2 regions of the Paenibacillus sp. FSL W8-1187 genome follow, and region 2 is predicted to be linked to the other one. Evidence: predicted binding sites of a transcription regulator. Region 2 holds the regulator's gene; the other holds the start of a gene.
What was found. The regulator LexA, encoded in region 2, represses DNA repair genes until DNA is damaged. The targets are predictions, from matches to a motif close to CGAACATATGTTCG.
Positions count from the first base shown of each region.

Region 1: a site for LexA is predicted at 6,428-6,441, ahead of NYE40_RS13995 (DNA polymerase IV). Genes of this name have one in related genera too.

Region 1 covers NZ_CP150181.1:3,222,385-3,230,604, reverse strand. Annotated here, with positions in the region: gene NYE40_RS14025 (sugar ABC transporter permease) at 1-243, shown strand, start outside; gene NYE40_RS14020 (sugar ABC transporter permease) at 240-1,073, shown strand; gene NYE40_RS14015 (PLP-dependent aminotransferase family protein) at 1,339-2,730, opposite strand; gene NYE40_RS14010 (EamA family transporter) at 2,847-4,202, shown strand; gene NYE40_RS14005 (SRPBCC domain-containing protein) at 4,238-4,705, shown strand; gene NYE40_RS14000 (GNAT family N-acetyltransferase) at 4,756-5,565, shown strand; gene NYE40_RS13995 (DNA polymerase IV) at 6,512-7,765, shown strand; gene NYE40_RS13990 (hypothetical protein) at 7,762-8,220, shown strand, end outside.
Region 2 covers NZ_CP150181.1:2,702,168-2,710,387, reverse strand. Annotated here, with positions in the region: gene metH (methionine synthase) at 1-23, opposite strand, end outside; gene NYE40_RS11725 (cupin domain-containing protein) at 180-722, shown strand; gene NYE40_RS11720 (HAD family hydrolase) at 941-1,726, opposite strand; gene NYE40_RS11715 (hypothetical protein) at 1,766-2,293, opposite strand; gene NYE40_RS11710 (aldo/keto reductase) at 2,358-3,356, opposite strand; gene NYE40_RS11705 (DUF896 domain-containing protein) at 3,358-3,552, opposite strand; gene NYE40_RS11700 (LysM peptidoglycan-binding domain-containing protein) at 3,711-4,193, opposite strand; gene lexA (transcriptional repressor LexA) at 4,401-5,024, shown strand; gene NYE40_RS11690 (hypothetical protein) at 5,187-5,765, opposite strand; gene NYE40_RS11685 (DUF6171 family protein) at 5,942-6,154, opposite strand; gene NYE40_RS11680 (alpha-N-arabinofuranosidase) at 6,218-7,717, opposite strand; gene NYE40_RS11675 (helix-turn-helix domain-containing protein) at 7,891-8,220, shown strand, end outside.

The DNA of each region.
Region 1 (8,220 bases), 520 kb from region 2:
GGCAACATCAACAACTTCAACGTCATCTTCCTGCTCACGAACGGCGATCCGGTCAACGGCAGCTACCAGTACGCCGGCAGCACCGACCTGCTCGTCACCTGGCTGTATAAGCTGACGCTCAACAACAGCCAGTTCAACATGGCCTCGGCCATCGGCATCATCATATTCCTGATCGTGGCGTCGTTCTCCATCTGGAACTACAGACGCACGCGGTCGTTCAAAGAGGAGGACATGATCCAATGAAAACGCGCTCGACGATCTTTCTCGTGCTTAAATACTTGCTGCTGATCGCGATCGCGGTCATTGCGATCTATCCGGCGCTCTGGATCCTGCTCTCCTCGTTCCGTCCCGGCACGTCGCTGTACAGCGAGACCTTGATTCCGGAAACGTTCACGATCGCGCACTACAAGGAGCTGTTCAACAACCCGAGCTTCCAGTACGGCCGCTGGTACCTGAATACGCTCAAGATCGCGACGCTGACCATGGTCTTCTCGACGATCCTGATCACGCTGAGCATGTACGCGCTGTCCCGCTTCCGCTTCCGCGGCCGGCAGAACATCCTCACGACGATGCTCGTGCTCGGCATGTTCCCGGGCTTCATGAGCATGATCGCGATCTTCATCTTCCTGCTGCAGCTCAACCTGCTCGACACGCACGCGGCGCTCATCCTCGTCTACTCGGCGGGCTCGGTGCTCGGCGGCTTCGTCGTCAAGGGCTTCTATGACACGATTCCGCGCAGCCTCGACGAGGCGGCCCGCATCGACGGGGCGACGCATCTGCAGGTGTTCCTGAAGATCATGCTGCCGCTGTCCAAGCCGATGCTCACCTACGTCGCGCTGACGACCTTCACCGGCGCGTGGGTGGACTTCATCTTCGCCCGGCTCGTGCTGCGCACGAAAGAGAACTGGACGCTCGCCGTCGGCATGTGGGATCTCGTCAACTCCTTCCAGAACAGCAACTTCACGCTGTTCGCCGCCGGCGCGGTGCTGATCGCCGTGCCGATCACGCTGCTGTTCTTCTTCCTGCAGCGCTTCCTCGTGCAGGGCATGATGTCCGGCGCGTCCAAGGGCTGATCCGGCCTGCCGGATCGGTTTGTGAAAGCCGCAAGGGGCCGCCTCCGGGAGCCGTTTCGACGGACCCGGGGGCGACCCCTTTTTCTTGTTCTCGGCCGCCGGCGGCTCCTTCGGGAGCGGCCGGCGGCTTTTTGAATCGCGGATTCCGCATCAACCAAGGCTTAAATGTGCCTTGGATTCGCTTTGCCTTTCGCCTTGGGGCGCATGGGGGCAGGAGCGGCGAGGAGCGCGGCCGATCCCGCGGCGCAGGGCATGGCGGTGCGGATCAGCTTCCGGCTTCGTCCAGCAGCGCCTTCAGCGCTCGCATCCCCGCGGTGATCTCCTCCGGCTCGAGATGGCCGTAGCCGAACAGCAGCTTGCTCTCGTGCCGGCCTTTCTGGAGGCAATGCTGCTCCAGCGGGACGATGCGGATGCCGCGCAGCAGCGCGAGCTCGCGGAACGTCTCGCCGAAGCGGCGTCCGGGGAATTCGACGGCGAGATGCAGCCCCGCCGCGTCGCCCCAGCAGCGCCAGCGGTCCCCGAACTGCTCGGACAGCGCCTCCAGCAGCGCCTGCCGGCGCTCGCGGTACAGGCGGCGCATGCGGGCGACGTGGCGGTCGAGCTTGCGGGCGGCGAGGAATTCGGCCAGCACCGCCTGGTCGAACGCCGGGTTCTGGACGTCGACATGCAGGCGGGCGTACGTCCAGCGGCTCTGGAGCGCGCGCGGCACGATCGCGTAGCCGATGCGCAGGGCGGGGAAGAGCGCCTTGCTGAACGTGCCGATGTAGACGACCCGCTCCGCGTCCATCGCGGCCAGCGGTGTCGCCGGATCGCCGTAGTAGCGGAACTCGCTGTCGTAGTCGTCCTCGAGGATGTAGCTGCCGCTCTCGCGCGCGAAGCGCAGCAGCTCCGCCCGCCGCGCGGCAGGCAGGATGCCGCCGAGCGGGAACTGGTGGGACGGCGTCACGTAGATCGGGCTGCCCGGGCGCCCTCCGAGCCGCGACGTGACCATGCCGTGCTCGTCCACGGGGATGCGCTTGGCGGCGTAGCCCTTTTCCAGAAAGACGCGGATCATCTCCGCATGGCACGGATCCTCGGTGATGAGATCGAGCCCCGGCTCGTACAGCAGGTCGGCGGCCAGATGCAGCGCGTGCGTCGCTCCCGCCGTGATGAACAGGTCGGAAGGATCGGCCTGCAGCCCCTTGCTGCGCAGCAGCCAGGCGGCGATCTCCTCGCGCAGCCGCGGCAGCCCTTGCGGGCCCGTATAGCCGAGCCACGGCTCCGGCATGTCGCGCATCGCCTTGGCGGCGAGCTGCTGCCACAAGTAGCGGGGGAACGTCCGCAGGTCCGGCTGCCCCGTGCGGAAGTCCGCCAGCAGCCGCGCGGGCGGAGGGGCGGGCGGACGCGGCGCTGACGCGGACCGAGGGTCCAGCCGCACGCCGTCGGCGATCCGCGTCGGCGCCCCCTGACGGCTGACTGCGTAGCCTTCCGCGAGCAGCATCTCGAACGCCTCGTTCACCGTATTGCGCGAGACGCCGAGCGCCTCCGCGAGCCGCCGCGTCGACGGCAGCTCCTCGCCGGCGGCGAGCGCTCCCGACCAGATCCGCTCCCGCAGCGCGGCGAACAGCTGGCGCTTCATCGGCATGTCGCCGTCCCGGTCCAGGCGGATTCCCCACATCGCCCTCATGCCCCCATTCCATTCTCTTGTCACTGGTCCGGCTGATACCGGGCCCGACTGGCTCTTTCATCATACCAGCTTCTGGACTAAGATGGCAGAAAAAGGAGGGGAAGCGCATGGATCGATCATCGAGAACAGGCCTGCTGCTGCTGCTCGCCTCGTTCAGCCTGGCCGGCAGCTCCGTCATCGCGGCGGCGCTGCTCGGCAGGCATCTGCAGCCGTTCACGCTGACGGCGGCGAGCCTGCTGCTGTCGCTGCTCTGCCTGCTGCCCGCGCTCGGACGCAGCGCGATCGCCTCGCTGCGCCGCCTGTCGCGAGGACAATGGCTGCAGCTGGCCGGACAGGCGGCGTTCGGCATCGTGCTGTTCCGCGTCTGCCTGCAGCTGGGCCTGGAGCGGACGAGTTCCGCGGAGGCGGGCATCATGATCGGCGCGACGCCCGCGCTGACCGTCGGAATCGCCTGGCTGCTGCTGCGCGAGCGCAGCGGTCCGGCGCGACTGGGCGGCGTGCTGGCGACCGTGCTCGGCGTCATGCTCATCCAGGGAGCGGCATCGGCCGGCGGAGGCGCGCTGACGGCGGCGCATCTGGCCGGCAATCTGTGGGTGCTCGGAGCCGCCGGGAGCGAAGCGCTGTTCAGCGTGCTGTCGCGCTGGACGGCGGCCGGCCGGGCCGGGGGGCGTGCGGCGGGAGGCTCGGAGGCGAGCGGGAGCGGGGCCGTAGGACGGCCGTCCGGGGCGGCGGAGGCGAGCGGCAGCGGGGACACGGGCGAGCCGTCCGGGGCGGCGGAGGCGAGCGGCAGCGGGGACACGGGCCGGTTGTCTGCAGAGGCGGCGGCGGGCAGCAGCGGGGACGCGGGCCGGTCGTCTGCAGAGGCGGCGAGCGGGAGCGGGGCCGTAGGACGGCCGTCTGCAGAGGCGGGGGCGGGTAGCAGCGGGGACGCGGGCGAGCCGTCCGGGGCGGCGGCGCAACCGGCCGAGGGCGCGGAGGCGCCGCTCCGTCCGGCGCTGCAGACGGCGCTCGTCGCCGGCATGGCGCTGCTGCTCAGCCTGCCGCTCGCCGCCTTCGAGCGGCCGCTCGGAGCATTCGCCGCGCTCGGCGCGACCGAGTGGCTGGCGCTTCTCTGGTACGGCCCGGTCGTGACGGCGGCGGCGTTCGGCCTGTGGTACGCCGGCATCCGGCGCTGCCCGGCGTCGACGGCGGCGGCCTGCTCCGGGATGATGCCGTTCAGCGCGCTGCTGCTGTCGGTGCTCGTGCTCGGCGAGCATGCCGGCTGGACGCAGTGGAGCGGCGGCTTGCTCGTCATGCTCGGCATGGCGCTGATCGGCCGCTCCCCCGGCTCTGCCGGCAAGCGGAGTCGAGGCGCGGGCAGCGCTTCGGCCGAGGCGCGCGGCGGGCAGCGCTTCCGATCCTTCCCGGCTGGAAGCGGGGATCCGGCGGAGGCGAGCATTTACAGCCGCCGGCGAACGAGGTAAGCTGGAAAAAACGTCCGATTTTAGGAGGGGAAGAGATGGATCGGAATGCGGATCAGGCCGAGGGACGGCCCGTCGGCCTTACGGCGGATGCGGGCTGGCAGATCGGCGTGCGCCGCACGCTCGGCGCTTCCGCCGAGCGCATCTGGCGGCATCTGACGGGGACAGAGGCAGGCCTCGCGCTGTGGCTCGGAGACGCGCGGCCTCGGGAGCTGGAGCCGGGAAGCGAGCTTGTCTCTTCGGAAGGCATCGAGAGCCGCTTCGTCGTCGTGAAGCCCGGGCGCCAGCTGCGGCTTCGCTGGCGGCTGCCGGAATGGGACGAGCCTTCGACGCTGCAGATCCGCTTGCTGCCCTCCGGCGAGGGCCGGACGGCGGTGAGCTTCCATCAGGAGCGGCTGGCCGGTCCCGCCGAGCGTGAGCTCATGAAGCGGCGCTGGGAGCAGGCGCTTGGCGCGCTCCGCGACGCCCTGGAGGACGGGCGGGCCGGAGACGGCGAATCGGGCTGACGGCCCGCCTGGCTCCCGCCGGAGCCAGACATGAAAGGAGGGGATCGGCCATGCTGCAATCGTTTCTGCCGGGAGACGGCACGCTGGAGCAGAAAGCGTTCGTGCGGGAAGAGACGGCTTTCAATCTGATCCACACCATCAGCGCGGCGCCGGAATCGAGGCGGCTGCGCTCGGGCGACGGACGGCTCGTGTTCGCCCAGTCGCCAGGCCGCAACGGCTGGCTCTGGCTGTCTCCGGAGCTCGAGCCGCCGGAGCGGGAGCGCCTGCTGGGCGAGCTGGACGAAGCGCTGGCGGACGAGCTGCTGCCAGGCGTATCCGGCTCGCCGGACGCGGCGCCAAGCTTCGCGGCGCGGCACGGGGAGCGCACGGGGAGGGGAACGCGGGTCGGCATGGTCATGGAAGCCTACGCGGCGCCGGCCCTCCTTCCGCCGACCGGCGTCTCCGGACGGATGCGCCTGTTCGGGGCGGACGAGCGGGGGCTCGCGGCGGAATTCCTCGCCGGCATGGTCCGCGACGTGTACGGCGAGCCGGCTGACGCCGCCGGCCAGCTGGCCACGGCCGACACGCTCATCCGCGCGGCCAAGCTCTACCTGTGGGAAGACGGCGGCGAGCCGTCCGCGATGGCGGGCTACGGCGGCGCCTCGCCGCGGCACGGGCGCATCAACGCCGTGTACACGCCCCCGGACCGCAGGCGCAGAGGCTACGGGAGCGCGCTCGTCGCCGGCGTTGCCGGCCGCATCGCTGGCCAAGGGCTCGTGCCGATGCTCTATGCCGACTGCGCCTATCCCGACTCCAACCGCGTCTACCGCCGCCTCGGCTTCGAGCCGGCGGGCGTGATCGCGGACATCAAATTTGCATGATGTCGACTACGAGGGCTGCTTGGACCTGCCAAGTGCAATAACGCTGGTTCCAGGCAGAACAGGACCTATTGCCAGTTCTATATTGTTGAAGCATGCGGTTGAAGCGGCTAAGGATTCATGATCGGCGGGTTAGGGCGTTTATTCAAAGCGCTGGCGCGAGCCAAGGAACCTTCGGCTCCCTCGTGGAGCCGAAGCGCCGGAGATCGTCGAATCAAGGAACCTTCGGCTCCCTCGTGGAGCCGAAGCGCCGGATAACGTCGAATCAAGGAACATTCGGTTCCCTCGTCGAGCCGAAGCGCCAGTGATCGTCGAATCAAGGAACATTCGGCTCCCTCGTGGAGCCGAAGCGCCGGGTGACGTCGAATCAAGGAACATTCAGCTCCCTCATGGAGCCGAAGCGCCGGATAACGTCGAATCAAGGAACCTTCGGCTCCCCCGTGAGCCGAAGCGCCGGATAACGTCGAATCAAGGAACCTTCGGCTCCCTCGTGGAGCCGAAGCGCCGGAGATCGTCGAATCAAGGAACATTCGGCTCCCTCGTGGAGCCGATAGCGCCTCGCCGCTCGCCGTCCGCGGCCCGTGCCTGTCCGCTCGCCTTGTCCGCCTTCGCTCACCCGCGCCCGGCTCGCTATCCCGCTTCCCGCTCTCGTTCGCCGTCCGCGGCCCGTGCCCGTCCGCTCGCCGTGTCCGCCTTCGCTCGCAGCGCCCGGCCCGCTTCCCGCTCTCGTCCGCCGTCCGCTCTTCGCCCGCCGCCCTTTCAGCCCGCAAGCCTCTGCAGAGGCTTGCGGGCTGCTTGCGCTTCCTTATTTTCCCTCTTGCATAGGGAACATACATTCGGTATATAATACGTTTAGAGCGAAATGCGAACATATATTCGATCAACGAGCAACAGGGCTCGCGGCCGGCTCTTCGCAGGCCCGATCCCTAGAGAGCAGGAGGTATGCCCGGTGGAGAGAGCGATCCTGCTGGCGGACTGCCAGTCGTTCTATGCCTCGGCGGAAAAGGCGGCGCATCCCGAATATCGCGACCAGCCGGTCGCCGTCGGCGATCCGTCGCGGAGGAGCGGCATCGTGCTGGCGGCGTGCCCGCTCGCCAAAGCGCGCGGCGTGACGACGGCCTCGCGGGTCGGAGAGGCGCTGACGCTTTGTCCGGAGCTGGTCGTCATCCGGCCGCGGATGCAGCGCTACATCGAGGTGTCGCTGTTCATCACGCAGATTTTCAAACGGTACACGGATCAGGTCGAGCCCTACAGCATCGACGAGCAGTTCCTCGACGTCACGGGCTCCGCGGCCTACTACGGCGGGCCGAGGCGGACGGCGCGCGACATCCAGAACCATATCCTGCTGTCGACGGGCATCAAGTCCCGGATCGGGATCGGCCCGACGAAGATTCTGGCCAAGATGGCCGCCGACAATTACGCCAAGAAGAGTCCGGAGGGCGTGTTCGAGCTGAGGCCGGAGACGCTGGACGCGACGCTGTGGACGCTGCCGGTGCATCAAATGTTCATGGTCGCCTCGCGGATGACCCGGCACTTCAACCGGATGGGGCTGACGACGATCGGCGACATCGCGCGGCTGGAGTTCCCGGAGTTCAAGCGGCGCATGCGGCTCGAGATGGGGCGGCAGAGCGACATCCAGGCCGGCTACTACTGGCAGACGGCGCGCGGCATCGACCCGAGCCCGGTCGTCTCCGGCATCCGCCACCAGCTGAAGTCCGTCGGCCACGGCAAGGCGCTGCGCTGGCGGATGTACCGCTGCCGGGCGGATATCGAGGTCGTGCTGCTCGAGCTCGTCCTCGAGGTGTGCCAGCGCATGCGGAGGCACGGCTGCATGGGAACGGTCGTCGCGGTGTCCGCGACGGAGACCGACGGCGAGCGGACGGGCGGCTTCAGCCGCCAGCTGACGCTGGGGCAGCCGACGTCGCTGACGCATGAGGTCGCCGCGGCGGCGCGCGAGCTGTTCGCGCGCCACTGGAGCGGCCTGCCGGTCGGGCGGCTGAGCGTGACCGTCTCGGGACTGACGGACGACGGCGTCATGCAGCTGACGCTGTTCGAGGACCGGGACCGGGCTTATCGCAAGGAGCAGACGATCGACCGCATCAAGGAACGGTTCGGAGCGGACGCCATCATGCGGGCGTCGTCGCTGCTGGAAGCGGGAGTGGCGCGCGAGCGCGCCGAACAGATTGGGGGGCATTACCGATGAGCAAGCTGGACGGCAACGAGCGCTGGAAGTCCAAGATGCTGCTGACCGAGCATGTGGAGCAGTATGACCGGAGCCAGGCGGGAGCGGAGGCCAAGGTGACGACGGCGGAGGAGCGCGTCATGATCCGCGACTCCATCCTCCTTCCCCATATGGCCGTCATGGTCGAGAAGAGCCTCGCCGAGCTCGAGCATTCCGGCAACATGCTGCGGCGGCTGTACGGCACCGCCGGCCAGCTCGTGCTGAACCGGATCATGCAGGACCAGTACGCGCTGCGCCGCGAGCTGAAGGCCCGCAACATCCGCATCGTCGCGGAGGAGCAGTCGTCCTCGATCGTCCATCATCGCTACTACTGCCGGGGCTACGAGGAGCACTTCGGCATGACCCGCGAGGTGATGCGCTCGGAGATCAGCTGGCGCCTGACCCGGTATGCGGCGGAGCTGGCCGAGCGGATGAAG
Region 2 (8,220 bases):
TCATGCAAAGTCGGCTTCGACAATTCTCTACACCCTTCCCCCCAAAAATCATTACCGTTTAGTGTAGCAGAAGAAGAGCCGAGTGAAAAGAACTCTCATCGACAAGCTGTGCAAGTTGATTTATAATAGAGGGTATAAGCTTATCCAATACATGCCCATAGGAAAAGAGGGAATTAGCCATGGCTGAAATTCGCATCCGCAATACGGACGAGCGCATCTCCGGCGAGGAGCAGGTCAAAGCATTTTTGGATTCGCAGGAAGTGCTGTACGAGCATTGGAATCCGGACAAGCTGGACGAATCGCTGCGCGAGAAGTTCGTCCTGACCGATGAGGAGAAAGCCCGCATCCTCGAGACGTACGATGCCGAGATCCGCGATCTGGCAAGCCGCCGCGGCTATCAGATCTGGGACATCATCACGCTGTCCGAGGCGACGCCGAACATCGAGGAGCTGCTCGCCAAGTTCGAGAACGTCCATACGCATACCGAGGACGAGATCCGCGCCATTACAGCCGGACGCGGCATCTTCATCATCAAGGGCACGGACGATGTCGGCTACTTCGACGTCGAGCTCGAGGCGGGCGATGTCATCTCCGTACCGGAGAACAAGCCCCATTTCTTCACGCTGATGGACAACCGCAAGATCGTCGCCGTGCGCCTGTTCATCGAGAAGGACGGCTGGATCGCGCATGACTACTCCGATCCGGAGTTTCAAAAGGCCTGATTCCATTCCTGCGGCACAACGATGAAAAAGCGCCTGCTCCCTTGCGGAGCAGGCGCTTTTGCTGTGCGATGGAATCGGCCGGCGCGGAGGGCACACCGCCGCGGCCGCATGAGTCCCGCCGACCGCCGCGGCCGCATGAGTCCCGCCGGCCCATGCGGCCCATTGGACTCATGCGGTCGAACGGCATTGCGGACCCGCGGGTCCGCATGGCACTTCCCTCAGCCGAGCAGCTGAAGCAGCTGGTCGAGCCGCGAGATCTCATGCTGCGGCACGATTTCGTCCGAGCGCGTCTTGCCGTCGCGATTGACCCAGATGCTCGTCATGCCGATCGTATTGGCGCCGAGGATATCCGTCGTCAGCTTGTCGCCGACCATGACCGCATCCTCGGGCTGCACGCCGATGAGCTCCAGCGCATGGCGGAACAGGCTGGCGTCCGGCTTGCCGATGCCATAGTTGCCGCTGATGACGATCTCGTCGAAATAAGGAGTCAGCTCCGGCACGCCGAGCAGCTTCTCCTCCTGCAGATCCGGCGTGCCGTTCGTCAGCAGCAGCAGCTTGTACTTGCCTTTGAGCGCGTCCAGCACCTCGAACGTCTCCTCATACACGATCGGGCGCTTGCGCCGCTCCTCGGGGAACTTCTCCGCCAGCTCGGCTCCGAGCTCCGGATCGTCCACGCCGAGCGCGGCCAGACCGCGCGTCCACGATTCCCGACGGTAGCCCGGCGCGAGCTGCTCCAGCTTGCGGAACGACTCATGCTCGCCGCCGCTGAAGCGCGCCCAGAGCCCCTCGAACGGGTTGATGCCGATGCTTTTGGTAAACTCAAACGTCTCAAAGGAGCTGTACAGCTCCCGCGCCGCCTCGCGAACCGCCCGCTCCAGGCTGGCGGGATCGACTCCCCGCTTCGCCTCGGCGAGCTCGCATGTGGCGCGGAAGGCCTCCTCCACGCTGCGCTCGTCCCAGAGCAGCGTATCGTCCAAATCGAATAGAACCGCTTGTTTCGCCATGTTCCCGTCTCCCCCCGGCACTCGTCCGAATTGTCTAGGCTAGCTTTTTTGGAAAGGAATGCCGTGCGCCGCAGCCAGCTTCTCCAGCCGTTCGCCCATCTGCTCGACCGGATAGCGGTTCATCAAGCGCGAGAACACCCAGTTGCCGCCTTTTGCCGGCTGGATGACGACATATCCCTTTTGCACCATGATGCTTTTGATCTCATCCTTGCCAAGACGTTTGTCCCCCATCATGCGGCGAGTCTGCACATGATCCGCTCCGACCTGCAGGTACGGGCGCCGCACGAAGAACATCAGCGCGAGGAACGCGTATGCGGCGACGACGAACCAACTCAACGTCTGGCTCGTGCCGTCTTCCTGAACCTGCATCGGCATCAGCAGCGTATAGGCGCCGACGAACAGCAGCAGCAGGATCGGCGAGATGAAGTTGCGGCCCTTGAAGCGCGTCGTCGCGCTCGAGCTGGCGGCAGAGCTTTTCGCCGCGATCGGATCGATGCCTCTTTTTTTCAAATTCTTGTTGAGCTGCGCCGAATTCCGGCGCACCTTGCGTTCCCAGGAGCGTGACAAATCGGATGACCTCCATCTAGAATTCTTTTCTACTCGTTGAAGCGGGCCGCGCGCGGCCCGCACGTCATTCGGCCGGGATCAGGCCGCGGTCGAACTTGCGGATGAAGCGCGTCGGATAATCGTCCGGCAGGCGGCTCGCCTCGTCCAGCTCCGCCCAGGCGTCCTGCTGCAGCGTCCAGCCCGCGGCGCCCATGTTGTCGCGGAACTGCTCCAGCGTGCTGGCGCCGAAGATCGGCGAGACGACGCCGGGCGCCTGGATAAGCCAGCGCAGCGCCGTCTGGGCCGGGGTCCGCCCCGCCGCCTCGGCGATCTCCTGAAGCTTGTCCAGGATGGCGAAGTTGCGGTCGGTCGCCCGCAGCTCCCATGCGCTCTCTCCCGACGGACGGGACAGCCGGCCTTCCGTCGGCTTGTCCTTGCCGTAGCGGCCGGTCAGGAAGCCCCCTGCAAGCGGCGCCCACGGAATGATGCCGACATTCTCCTCCAGGCTGAGCGACACCAGCTCGCGCTCGATGTCCCGGCAGGCGAGGCTGTATTGAGGCTGCACGCTTACGAAGCGCGACCAGCCCCTCGCATCGCTGATGGAGAGCGCCTTCATCATCTGCCAGGCGAGATAGTTGGAGCAGCCGATGTAGCGCACCTTGCCGGCGGCCACGAGATCGTCGAGCGCGCGCAGCGTCTCGTCGAGCGGAGTGAGGCGGTCCCACACATGCACCTGATAAAGATCGATATAGTCCGTGCCGAGCCGCTTCAAGCTTGCCTCTACGTTCTGCACGATATGCTTGCGGGACAAGCCGACGCCGTTGACATGGGGCTCGGTGCGCATCCGCACCTTCGTCGCGAGCACGATCTCGTCCCGATACGGCTTGATCGCGCGTCCGACGATCTCCTCCGAGCGGCCCTGCACATATACGTTCGCGGTATCGAGGAAGTTCCCGCCCTGCTCGCGGAATTCCTCGATCATGCGCGCGCTGTCGGATTCCGACGCGGTATGGCCGAACGTCATCGTCCCGAGGCACAGCTCCGAGACGACGAGGCCGCTGCGGCCAAGAAGACGGTATTCCATGCTATTCCTCCTTCTCCTTCTCCGGTCCGTCCGTCCATTCGATGCTGTCCAGCTGCTGCCTGAAATTGCGCTTGAAATTGTCCAGGTATTCCTTGCGCAGGCGGGTGCGCTCTATGACTTCATCGGGCGTGAGTCCGATCGTCTTATCCTTGCGGGACAGCTCGTTGATCCGGTTGATCAGCGCATTGATATCCACTTCCGATTCCTCCCCCCTCGACCGAAAAATGCTTTTCCTTCTCACTTTGAACGATGAGGGAAGACATGTCAAGAAAGCAGCCCGGCCCTCAGGCGGAGGCCGGAGGGCTGAATGGGGAGTCTCTCATTATGGGGGGAGGCCGCAGCATAGGCCGAAGGTCAGCGGGTGGCCGGAATGATGAGCGTGTCGCCTGGCTCGATCGACGGGGAAGCGAGGCCGTTGCGCTTCTGAAGGCGATAGACGCCCTCCCGGGTATCGGCGGCGATGGCGTGAGCGGAGGCGATCGACCAGAGCGTATCGCCGGCGGTCACGACTACGGTTCCTTCGTCCGGTCCAGCCGGAGCGATCTCGGCTCCCTCGGCTCCGCCGACGCCCCAGAGGCTGACGAGAAGCAGGACAAGCAGCAGCGCCGAGACCGTCCACGGCAGCAGGCGGCGGACCGTCCATGAGGAAGCCGGCCGGAACGAAGCCCGCTCGCGGCTCGCGGCGGCACGCCGCGGCCCGGCGCCGGCACGGGCAGAGGATGCGCGGCGGAGCTGGCTCGCGGCGCGGTCCATATCGGAGGTCATGGGCGAGAGCCCGCCGTCGTACGGCGAAGATGCGGCTTGTCTTGGACTGCTGTATCCCGATAATGTCAACATGAAATCCACTCCCCAAACATTTGTTCTGGCTTCAGATTAGCACGAACGCTTGTTTCCGTCAACGGCATTTTGGAACATTTGTTCCCTTCCCTGCGATCGATCGGGCGAACAGCTGTTTCTCGAACTTATGTTTGTACGAACTCGGGTTCTGTGGTATACTTTTGAAAACGCGTATGGTCTACTATACCTATTCTTGGAGTGAGTGCGATGTCTAAAGTGTCCAACCGCCAGCAGGCGATTCTCGACTTCATCAAAAACGAAGTCCGCGACAAGGGATACCCGCCTTCGGTCCGCGAGATCGGCGAAGCGGTAGGGCTGGCATCCAGCTCGACCGTCCACGGCCATCTCGACCGCCTGGAGAAGAAAGGCCTGATCCGCCGCGACCCGACCAAGCCGCGCGCGATCGAGATCCTTGACGGCGATTCCCCGACGGAGCTGCCCTTCCCGACCGCGGTCAGCAAGATTCCGGTCGTCGGCAAGGTCACGGCCGGCATGCCGATCACCGCTACGGAGAACATCGAGGAGTACTTCCCCCTCCCGGCCCATTTCGTCGGCGACCATGACGTGTTCATGCTCAGCGTCATCGGCGACAGCATGATCGAGGCCGGCATACATAGCGGCGATTACGTCATCGTCCGCCAGCAGTCCTCCGCGACCAACGGCGACATCGTCGTCGCGATGACGGAGGATGACGAGGCCACCGTCAAGACCTTCTACAAAGAGAAGGACCACATCCGCCTGCAGCCCGAAAATGCCTCGATGGAGCCGATCCGGCTCAAAAATGTCAGCATCCTCGGCAAGGTGATCGGATTGTTCCGCGACATCCACTGAGCTTGTCCGCCCTTTTCCGGCCGCTCGTCCCGAGAGGCCTGACGGCGCCGAGTTTCCTTCATTACCCAGCCGCTTCCGCCCTTATTCAACGAAGCGCGCACTCCGACAGAGTGCGCGCTTTTTTGTCAAAGGTTCTCGTTTTTCGCGATGCCGAGGCGGCGTTCAACGAAGCTTCTCCTGGAAAAATTCATTCACATAGACGAGGCGGCTTCCCGGCAGCTTGAAGCTCATATAAAAGCCCGCGCTCTCGATATGGATGCCGGCAAGATAGCGGCTTCGGGCATAAGGCAGCACGAGGCGCTTCAGCCTCCCCTCGTCGCTGCGGCTGACCGCCAGCGCGACCAGCCGCGCATAGGCCGGATTCGACGACAGCCTCCGATAAAGCGGCAGGATCGCACGGCTGATGAGCCGCAGCGCTTCCGGCTGAAAGGTGAACTGCGCCATGCCGGGCACGATCGTCGTCGCGTTGGTATAATGCCCGAACGGCTCCGCGACCCGCACATCCGCGAAAAAGCCGATGCCGTTCGTGCTGAACGATTGGATGTCCCGGCGCGGCACGAACCGGCCGAGCAGCTTCAGCAGCGTGTCGAGATCCGCCTCGCGCACCGCTTCGCACCAGCGTTCGGCGAACTTCCTGCTGCGCAGGAACTCCCGGTACAGCGGCAGCATGACGCCGGCCGTTCGGGATAGCGCCGATGGCGGCAGCGGTCCGGGCGGGACCCGCCTGCGGGACGAGCTCATGCATGTCACTCCCTTCCGTTGCCGATTCTCTCGGACTCAGCATATGCGGACGTCGAGAGCGATAGACCGGAAGGACGGCAGCAAAAAAAACGGCTCCGCAGCCGAACCGGCGATCCTGCCCGATCGCCCGGTCCAAGCTGCCGGAGCCGTTCCTCCCGTCTAACTGCCCGTCGCCGCTATGGCTCGCTCGCCCAGCGCCGCTGCCCCGGCAAAGGACATTCGCGCGCTCGCAGCCAGGCGACAACGGGCATGATGCAGCCGCAGGCCCGGCAAGTGACTCCATCCTCCAGCTTCGCGCACGATCGGCAGGCCTCGAGGCGGCGCTCATAGGTCGCCGCCTCGACCCGCTTGTCCGGGGCGAATGCCGACGTCGCAAGCAGCCTCTGCATCTGCGCCTCGGTCACCCGGTAGCCTTCCCGGCAGCCCTTGCAGTCGGTATCGGCCATGCTGCGTCAGGCTTGGGCCGGCGCGCTCAGCTTCAGCGTCACGACCGACATCGGCGGCAGCGTCACGACCAGCTCCTCGCCCTGCCGCTTGAAGCCGTCGAACGCCTCCGGACGCAAGCGCTCCGGATGCTCGAACGTGTTGTGCGCGTCGATGCTGTCTCCGGCGAGCACGAGGCCCGACCAGCTGCCGCCATCCTGCAGGCCGCGCAGAGACAGCGTCGTCTCTGCCGAAGCATGAGGATCGAGATGGCAGAGGCTGATGTGGACGTTCCCTTCCTGGTCGCGGGTCGCCGTTCCGCTGACCGCCGGAATCTCTTCCTCGCCGAAGCGATAGCTGCCGCTCGTCAGCTGCAGATCCAGCCGCTCGGCATCCTGATGAACCTTGTACATGTCGAACACATGATAAGTCGGCGTCAGCAGCGCCTTGTCTCCCTCCGTCAGTACGACCGCCTGCAGCACGTTGACCGTCTGCGCGATGTTCGCCATCCGCACGCGGCGATTATGCTCGTGGAAAATATGGAACGTCAGCGATGCGACCAGCGCGTCGCGGATCGTGTTCTGCTGATACAGGAAGCCCGGGTTCGTGCCCGGCTCGACGTTGTACCAGGTTCCCCATTCGTCGACGATGAGCGCCACTCGGGCATCCGGATCATATTGATCCATGATCGCGCTGTGGCGCGTGATCAGCTCGTCCATGCGGAGCGACTTCCGGAGCGTGGAGAACCACTCCGCCTCGTCGAAGCCGGTCGCGTCGCCCTTGTCCTGCCAGCTGTCGCGCGGCAGCGTGTAGTAATGAAGCGTCAGCGCGTCCATGAATCGTCCCGCCTCGCGCATGAGCACCTCGGTCCAGCGATAGTCGTCGGAATTCGCGCCGCAAGCGATGCGCTCGATCCGGTTGCCGCCGTAGTTGCGGACATAGGTCTGGTAGCGGCGGTACAGATCGGCATAATACTCCGGCCGCATGTTGCCTCCGCAGCCCCAGTTCTCGTTGCCGACGCCGAAGTACGCCACCTTCCACGGCTCCTCGCGGCCGTTTTCCGCGCGCAGCTCCGCCATCGGGGAGACGCCCTCGAAGGTCAGGTACTCCACCCATTCGGCCATCTCCTGCACCGTGCCGCTGCCGACGTTGCCGTTGATGTAAGGCTCGCAGCCGATCTGCCGGCACAGCTCCATGAATTCATGCGTCCCGAAATGGTTGTTCTCGACAACGCCGCCCCAATGCGTGTTGATCATGCGCTTGCGCTTCTCGCGCGAGCCGATGCCGTCCTTCCAATGGTACTCGTCCGCGAAGCAGCCTCCCGGCCAGCGCAGCACCGGAACCCGGATCTGTTTAAGCGCTTCCACGACATCGTTGCGGATGCCGTTCGTATTCGGAATGGGCGAGTCCTCGCCGACCCAGAGGCCCTCGTAGATGCAGCGGCCCAGATGCTCCGAAAAATGCCCGTATACATTTCGGTCGATCTTGCCTTTTTGGATGTCCAGATTCAAAATGCCTTTTGCGGTCATGGTTGACGCTCCTTTAATTAATGTTATTATTAATCTAGTAATAGCTACGCGAATAGTATACGGAACGTCTTTCCATCCGTCAACGTGTTTTGCACAGCGGCAAGGCCTTGCTTGTATTTCATCCGCCGCTTCCTTACGATGAAGACAAAATGACTTGAAAAGGATTCGATTCCATGGAACAAGATCTCTCGCTTGACCTGACCGAGGCTTCCTTGCCTGTCTACGAGGCGCTGGCCAGTCCGGTCCGGCTGCGCATCCTGCGGCTGCTTCAGGACAAGCCGATGAACGTCAAGGAGCTGGCGGCCGCCTGCAGCCTGTCCAGCGCCATCATGACGATGCATGTGCGCAAGCTTGCCGAAGCGGGACTGCTCCGTTACGAGCTCGTTCCAGGCAAAAGCGGCGTGCAGAAAATATGCCAGCCTGCCGCCCGCTCCTTGCAGGTCCGGTTTGCCGACGACCTGCCTCCCGTCCGCCGCAAGAGCCACCGGATCGAGCTGCCGGTC